Regions from separate parts of the Photobacterium carnosum genome, predicted to be linked through region 2. Evidence: riboswitches for the same ligand, from Rfam matches in the RefSeq annotation. Region 2 holds a riboswitch; the other holds the start of a gene.
The links. A riboswitch is a leader RNA that binds a small molecule or an ion and turns the genes downstream of it on or off. The one in region 2 is predicted to bind lysine.
Positions count from the first base shown of each region.

Region 1: linked by a shared signal. The riboswitch ahead of GLP24_RS03140 (Na+/H+ antiporter NhaC family protein) and the one ahead of GLP24_RS03995 (Na+/H+ antiporter NhaC family protein) in region 2 are both predicted to bind lysine.

Region 1 is NZ_WMDN01000002.1:252,093-256,474, forward strand. Features, by position in the region: gene GLP24_RS03130 (lytic murein transglycosylase) at 1-505, shown strand, start outside; gene GLP24_RS03135 (H-NS family histone-like protein) at 709-1,104, opposite strand; lysine riboswitch at 1,485-1,657, shown strand; gene GLP24_RS03140 (Na+/H+ antiporter NhaC family protein) at 1,762-3,351, shown strand; gene GLP24_RS03145 (thymidine kinase) at 3,532-4,110, shown strand; gene hisIE (bifunctional phosphoribosyl-AMP cyclohydrolase/phosphoribosyl-ATP diphosphatase HisIE) at 4,200-4,382, opposite strand, start outside.
Region 2 is NZ_WMDN01000003.1:87,793-92,174, reverse strand. Features, by position in the region: gene artQ (arginine ABC transporter permease ArtQ) at 1-82, shown strand, start outside; gene artM (arginine ABC transporter permease ArtM) at 79-750, shown strand; gene GLP24_RS04000 (hypothetical protein) at 845-1,081, opposite strand; lysine riboswitch at 1,838-2,012, shown strand; gene GLP24_RS03995 (Na+/H+ antiporter NhaC family protein) at 2,097-3,680, shown strand; gene gloA (lactoylglutathione lyase) at 3,781-4,221, shown strand; gene GLP24_RS03985 (Qnr family pentapeptide repeat protein) at 4,289-4,382, opposite strand, start outside.

The sequences.
Region 1 (4,382 bases), on a different contig from region 2:
CATGGCGGCATTAGAAATATTACAAGATGGTCATATTACTATTGATGACATGAAAGGTTCTTGGGCTGGCGCTATGGGGCAGTGTCAGTTTATGCCAACCTCTTATCTGACTTATGCTGTTGATGGTAATGGTGATGGCAAAGCGGACATTTGGAATACGAAGGCCGATGTTTTTGCTTCTGCTGCAAATTATTTAAAACTCTCAGGATGGAACAGTGAATACACTTGGGGGCGTCCAGTTAAGTTATCACAAGTATTGGCCGATACTTATGAAGGCACCGAAATTGAAAAAGGTAAAACATTAGCTCAGTGGCAACAATTAGGTGTAATGAGTAATAATAATGGCATATTACCTAATGCAGAGATTCAAGCATGGTTAATTCAGCCTGATGGCGGAGAAGGTAAGTCATATCTAATTTATGAAAACTATCGAACATTACTTAAGTGGAATCGTTCGCATTATTTTGCTTTGGCTGTGAGTGCATTAGCCGATCGTATTCAATAAAATAATTATTATTAGCTTATAGTAAGTTTTAGTAATGCTTAAAAAGTTAGTCATTAATGTCTGGCTTTTTATTTACATTATTTAACGAATATAAATACTTTATTCTTACTAAGAATAATTACGAGCAGAATAGTCATCATAGTATTAATTTTAGATATAAAAAAAGCCTAAATAGTTTAGGCTTTTTTATTTAATCTAATGAATTAGATTTCAAATTCTTCAAGAGGTTGGCCTTCATCTAATGCTTTCTTTAGTGCACTAGGTGTACGGCCTTGACCTGTCCATGTTTTTTCATCGCCATTTTCATCGATGAATTTATATTTAGCAGGACGAGTTGCACGCTTTGTTTTTGGTGCTTTTGCTAAACTTGCTAATAATTCTTCAGGGTCAATACCGTCAGCTAATAGCATTTCACGATACTGAGTCAGTTTTTCATTGCGCTCAGTTTCTTTTGCTTGTTCTTCAGCTTCAGCATCAGAACGTTCAGTAACAACTGTTGTTAGTTTATCTAACGCTTCTTCAAGTTGCTCTAGTGTATATTCACGCGAAAGTGCGCGTAGGCTTCGAAGGTTTAAAAGCGCTTTCATTGCATCAGACATTTTATATTTCCTGTTATTTTTAATTAACTGTAAATAATAATAGCAGCATTAAAACATTTTTTGCAATAGTAATACTTTTATACATTATGTGTAAAACATTTTAATCATTTCTTTATTTGAAAAATAGTTATGTTTGAACAATAAGGCTATTTATAAAATAATTCTTCATTAAATGTATAAACACAAGCTAAATAGTTTTAGATATTGTTACTAAACTTTATATGTTAAATGCTAATAAATTTTAAAATGTTATACCACTTCGTTATTATTGATTGTTTATGGTCGTTACTTATTTATTTACAATCTTTATTGTTAATAATTGTGGCTCTAGTTGTTGCGCAATTGGTTTTTTGAGTGGAATAATTTTTCCATTCCTTTATGATAAGAGCTGAGGTGCATTATTTATCAATAACTAATATGAATGTGATTATTAGTGCAGTGAATCAATGTCAACGTAAGAAATTGATATTAAATAGTCTTACTGAGGTTACATTGAATAAGTGTAATACCACCATAGTAGATAAAAATATAATTATGGAGTACTACTGTTGAGGTTAGAGAGGCTAACCATCTTTCCTTATACTCAAAGTGATATGACATTATGGTTATATCAAGCAGTAGATCTCCAACCATCATTGGTTGTCATAGAGATTATAAATTTTGATAGATTACTCTCACTCACTAACATCCATTATTCCACCATTAGTCGCGCTTGGTTTAGCGATTTTAACCCGTAGAGTTTTATTGTCTTTAGGTACCGGTGTTGTACTTGGCGCATTATTTCTTAATGATTTTTCTTTTATCAATACAGTAGGTTATCTTGCTACATCAATCAAAGGGTTATTTATTGCTGATAATGGTATCAATACTTGGAATATGAGTATTGTGCTGTTTTTAATATTACTGGGGATGACCACTGCATTATTAACGCTTTCTGGTGGAACACGTGCTTTTGCTGAGTGGGCACAGACAAAAATAAAAACCAAACGTGGGGCAAAACTTTTAGCGGCTTTTTTAGGGGTCTTCATTTTTGTTGATGACTATTTTAATAGTCTTGCTGTTGGCTCTATTGCTCGTCCTGTGACAGACCGCTTTCAAGTGTCACGTTCAAAATTAGCTTATATTCTTGATTCTACGGCAGCCCCTATGTGTGTATTAATGCCTGCATCAAGCTGGGGCGCATATATTATTACTTTGATTGGCGGCATATTGGTCACACATGGTGTTACTGAATATACGCCATTAAGTGCTTTTATGACATTAGCGCCAATGAATTTTTATGCTATTTTCGCATTAGCAATGGTGTTTGTGGTGTCATGGTTCCAGTGGGATATTGGCCCGATGAGAAAGCATGAAATAGCGGCTTGTCATGGTCGAGGCACTGATGTAGGCGGTGATGTTGATGAACAGGCTAAAGATTTAACTGAAGAGCTTGATATTAAAGAGAGTCAATATGGCCGTATTGGTGATTTAGTGTGGCCGATTATTATTCTTATTATTGCGACGTTCTTTTTTATGGTGTTTACCGGTTATCAGGTGCTAGCAGCAGAAGGTAAACCGTTTGCATTATTAGGTGCTTTTGAAAATACTAATGTTGGTGAAGCATTATGTCTAGGTGGTGCATTTGGTTTAGTTGCCGCTATTGTCCCTGTTTTTCGTCAGCGTATTTCTTATCAAGATGTTGGTAATACTTTATGGGTTGGTGCGAAATCAATGTTTGGTGCCATTTTGATTTTATTATTTGCATGGAGTATTGGTAGTGTTATTGGTGATATGAAAACAGGTCAATATTTATCAACGCTTGTTCAAGGTAATATTAATCCAGCTTTACTGCCAATGATCCTGTTTTTATTATCAGGCATTATGGCATTTTCAACCGGAACCTCATGGGGTACATTTGGAATTATGTTGCCTATTGCTGGCGATCTCGCAGGTGCGACTGAAATCAGTTTAATGTTGCCAATGTTAGCCAGTGTATTAGCAGGGTCAGTATTTGGCGATCATTGTTCTCCAATTTCTGATACCACTATATTGTCATCGACAGGTGCTCGTTGTCATCATATTGATCACGTTGCGACTCAATTGCCTTATGCTTTATCTGTAGCGGTTATCTCCACGATTGGATTTTTAATATTAGGTATTACTGATTCATTAGTATTAGCATTTTTAGTCGCCTTAGTTGCATTTGTATTGATGTGTTTCTTCTTAGCTTGGTTATCGAGTCGACCATTAAAAGGTACTGCATAAGATTAATGTTGCACGTTATTAAAATAACCTAATGGGTTCAAATTGAACCAGTTAATGATTTTCAACTGGTTTTTTTTATAATAATAATAGCCGTTGTTGATATATGTGCTTTTCATTGGTGGTGATTTTATGTAGCATCTTCGCGATTTTTAAATGTAATTAGTATGACTAGGAAAGCTAATGGCCCAGATGTATTTCTATTACTCAGCAATGAACGCTGGGAAATCGACCACACTATTACAATCATCATTTAATTACCGTGAGCGAGGCATGACGCCAATTATTTTTACGGCAGCGATTGATGATCGTTTTGGTAAAGGTAAAGTTAGCTCTCGAATTGGTTTACAGGAAGATGCTGAATTATTTAATTCGACAGATGATTTTTATCAGATATTAATCAACTTTTCTAATGCAGGTAAAATTGATTGCGTATTAATTGATGAAAGCCAATTTTTAACTAAAGAACAAGTTTATCAATTAACTGAGGTGGTTGATAAATTAGACATCCCTGTTTTATGTTATGGGCTACGCACTGATTTTCTTGGTGAATTATTTGAAGGTAGCCGTTATCTATTATCATGGGCAGATAAGTTAGTTGAGTTAAAAACGATTTGTCATTGTGGCCGTAAAGCGAATATGGTGATTCGTCAAGATGCTGCAGGTAATGCAATTGCTGGTGGTAATCAAGTTGAAATTGGCGGTAATGATCTTTATGTATCAATGTGCCGTGCGCATTATAAAGAAGCGTTAGGGCTTTAATTCGCATTTAAATGAATAAAAAAGGAAGCATGGCTTCCTTTTTTTATGAGTGATGAAAAATCATGCCGTATATTAATAGCGATTGATCATTATTGTTGATGGCGTTGTTTAAGTTTATTAATAACATCTTCAAGGGTGAGATTCTGATCTTGCAATAGAACTAATAAGTGATAAATAAGATCGGCTGATTCACAAATTAATTCTGCTTTATCACCCGACGTTGCCGCAAGCGCGACCTCAACCCCTTCTTCGCCCACTTTCTGTGATATACG
Region 2 (4,382 bases):
TATTAAAATAATCGAAAGGAAATTCAGCGAGCAAGATGGCTCTAGCGTCCAAAAACATAAAAGCCAAGGAGCAACCGCATGAATGAACAAAATTTTTGGTTAATGGTGCAAGGTCTTATTACCAGTCTTGAATTAACCGCTGCGTCTTTATTCGTAGGCTGTAGTTTAGCGTTATTCATGACGACAAGTTTAATATTACGTACACCTATTATTCATTGGATCAGTCGTGGTGTTATTACTCTGTTTACGGGAACGCCATTATTAGTACAAATATTTTTAGTCTATTATGGTCCAGGACAATTTGAGATTATTCGTCAGAGTTTTTTATGGGATTGGTTAAGCCAACCATGGTTTTGTGCCATGCTTGCATTAGCGCTAAATACCGCCGCTTATAGTACCCAGTTATTTAAAGGTGCATTTGATGCAATACCTAAAGGTCAATGGCATGCTTGCCGTGCATTAGGCATGAATACCAAAGCAACATTGGGTGTATTACTTCCCTTTGCGATTCGTCGTGCGGTTCCTGCTTATTCAAATGAAGTGATTTTAGTCTTTAAAGGCACATCACTAGCAAGCACAATTACTATTATGGATATTATGGGTTACGCACAACGTATTAATGCACAAACTTATGACACTTTAACCGTGTTTGCTGTTGCAGGGGCGTTCTACCTTACGATCAATGGAATACTCACATTACTGTTTCGAGTATTTGAGAAAAAAGCACTGGCCTTTGAAGCGGTACGTTAATTTTTATTATCACTCTAATTAACAATTTAACGCATTAAAAAGTCGACACTATGTCGGCTTTTTAATAACTAAAAATAATACACTTCATCATGATTTAATGACTTAGTTTAGCGTTAATTTTTAAAACTAATTGTGATTTGGTATTTTTAACAACGTCAATTTTATTCTCTTTAATATGGGAAAATTGCGTTAACAATTGCGTTAACTCATCTTTCATCAATTGCAGATGACGTGACGTTCTATGACGAGTAATTTCACTCACAAGCCTTTCCTTTGCTTGCAATGCTGTTGTTGCTTTCACGGTCTTCTTTGAACGAAAGAAGAAATTCATAGTCAATATCCTTATTTTTTATAAACCCATATAAAATATTAGATTATGGTTACAAATACTACTAAATAGTGAATATTTGTTAACTCGTTATAGTAATAGATACATTATATAACTGGTTATTATATAAACAAAGGTATCTTATATAAAATAATATTATTAATCATTTATTTAAATACTGACAAATCACACTCACTAAATAATCATTCGTACTTATTTTCAAAACATCCCATTACAGAAACATAACTAAGTAATTGTTTATTAAAAATTACCCAATAAAATGATGAGCAAGTATAGATATGACTATTCATGAAGCACCCCCCTTCTATTCCTATTTATAAGAATCTAGTACCTCAAAATCAATCAATCTAATAGTAAAAAATATTTACTCTATCTTTAAAGAGCAACGTCAATAACTCCCAATTTTAACCAATAACTATAATGATAAAATTGAGTATCAACTATGAACAACAATGGTTGGTTAGATTCATGATTCCAGTCTACGCATTATTCTTTTCGATAATATCAATAGCAGTAGCAGTAGCCTCCAGTACTAAATCACAATATTCATAATCTCACTCACCCAATAGATAATAATCCCGAATAACGGAATAATATGCAACAATAACGAAACAATTAACGACTAACCGATTGAAACAATGATCAGTTAATCAACATGCTTAAATTTGCACCTGTTATACATATAAGCATGTTTTTTTATTGCTTGTGAGAAATATCTATGTATAGTCAAAGTCTAATCCTTTGAGTAGAGGCGCGCTGCCTAAGAGTATTCGGTTGGAGGGAGATCCCCTATGAGAACCGAAGAAAGGAGTCAGCGCCGAAGTAGTTATTGAGTCATCAATAATCGCTGGTTCTGTATTTAATAAGTACAGAACTGCCATAGTTATGTTGTCTATGGAGCGCTACCCTATAGGGATAAGAAGTATTATTTCTCAAGAAATCTGTTTCTCTATCCTTTCGGTAGATCTCCACCTTATTATAGGTGTTTAAGAGATCCATGAATTTAATCCAATATTCTGATTCACTATTATCAGTAGTCCCTGCACTACTGGCTGTTATCCTTGCAATTACTACCCGTCGCGTCTTGTTGTCTTTAGGCGTGGGTATTCTAGCAGGATCATTCCTTCTAAATAATTACAACCCACTCGCAGCACTACAATATCTTTTACATCAAATTCTTGGCTTAGTTTGGGCTGATGGTGCAATTAATACCAGTAACGTTAACATGCTATTATTTATGTTATTACTGGGTGGTTTGATCAGCTTAATGACCGCAACGGGTGCAACCAAAGCATTTGCTGAATGGGGTGTTCGCCGCTGTAAAGATCGTCGCAGTGCTAATATCTTAACGGGTATGATGGTATTTGCTTTCTTTATTGATGACTTTTTCCATAGCTTATCTGTTGGGCCAATCTGTCGTCCTGTGACAGATCGCTTTCAAATTTCACGCGCCAAATTGGCTTACCTGCTAGATTCAACAGCCGCACCTGTATGTGTTATCACGCCTATTTCATCATGGGGTGCTTATATCATTGCAATCCTTGGTGGCATTTTAGTCTCTAATGATATTACTGATACCAGCCCAATTTCATTGTTCGTACAAATGATTCCAATGAATCTTTATGCTGTATTTACGTTGTTAATGGTACTTGTGGTTATCACATTCCAACTTGATATTGGTCCAATGCGTAAGCACGAAGAGCGCGCACGTAAAGGTCAACTTTGGGATGAATCTAAAGGTCACCCTAAAGGCTTAGAAATCACTACTGAAGGTGAAGGTAATGGCACCATGATTGATATGGTGTTACCTATTCTGACGCTGACGGTTTCTAGTGTTGGCTTTATGATAATGAGTGGTGCTGATGTATTAACCGCTAAAGGTCAAGCATTTAGTCTGATTGGATCGCTAGAGCATACTGATGTTGGTTCATCATTAGTTTATGCTGCCTTATGTAGTCTTGCCGTTTCTATTGTATTAGCACTACGCTTAAAGTTACCACTAAAAACATGGTTAACAGCAGCACCTCAAGGTATTCAAGCAATGATGCCCGCGATTATCATTCTATTATTTGCATGGACAATTGGTACAGTTGTTAGCGACATGCAAACAGGACAATACTTAGCATCATTAACAAAAAATGGTCTACCTGTTGAGCTATTACCCGCGCTCGTTTTCTTACTATCATGTGGGATGTCTTTTGCGACCGGCACCAGCTGGGGTACATTTGGTATCATGCTACCGTTAGCGGGTGATATGGCAATTGCGAGTGACGTGAACTTATTAATGCCTATGCTATCAGCAGTATTAGCAGGCTCAGTATTTGGTGATCACAGTTCACCTATTTCAAGCACCAGTATTTTGTCAGCAACAGGCGCAGGTAGTCATCATATGGATCACGTAATGACTCAGTTACCTTACGCATTAACCGTTGCTTTTGGTGCTTTCCTTGGCTACCTTGCAATGGGTATCACAGGTTCAACCATTATGGGTATCGCTGTAAGCTCAGTATGGTTCGTTGGCTGTTGTGTTTACCATATACGTCAAGATAAAAAACAACAATTAGTAACGGCTGCTGATTAAAAACAACCATTATTAACAATAATCCCCGTTCGTTTTCGTGCTTATTTGATTTATTCTAGAGCACTAAACCGCGGGGATTTTTTTGATCAGGAGATAAACAATGGAATATTTACACACAATGGTACGAGTCAGTGATTTAGATGCCTCACTGGACTTCTACTGCAATAAATTAGGGTTAGTTGAAACAAATAGAAAAGATAGTGAACGTGGGCGTTTTACATTAGTATTTTTAGCCGCTCCGGCTCAAGCACAAGCCGCCACTCAGACACAATCACCATTATTAGAGTTAACTTATAACTGGGATACAGAAGCTTATAACGGTGGTCGTAATTTCGGTCATCTTGCGTTTCGTGTTGATGATATTTACCAATTGTGCCAACACTTACAAGACAGTGGCGTGACGATTAATCGCCCACCCCGTGATGGTCATATGGCATTTATCCGTTCACCTGATGGTATTTCTATTGAATTACTACAAAAAGGTGAGCCGTTATCCCCTATTGAACCATGGGTTTCACAAGTTAATATTGGTGAATGGTAACAGGTAAATCAACGCTGCCACAGGTATATGCTGTATTCCTGTGGCAATCATTCGTTAGCATAACTATCTATAAAACAATTATTCCTAAATTTCCCAATAATTGCTCTTGTTGCCAATCACAAATTTTAACCCCCTCCAAAGAAACTCGACGAACATCAACG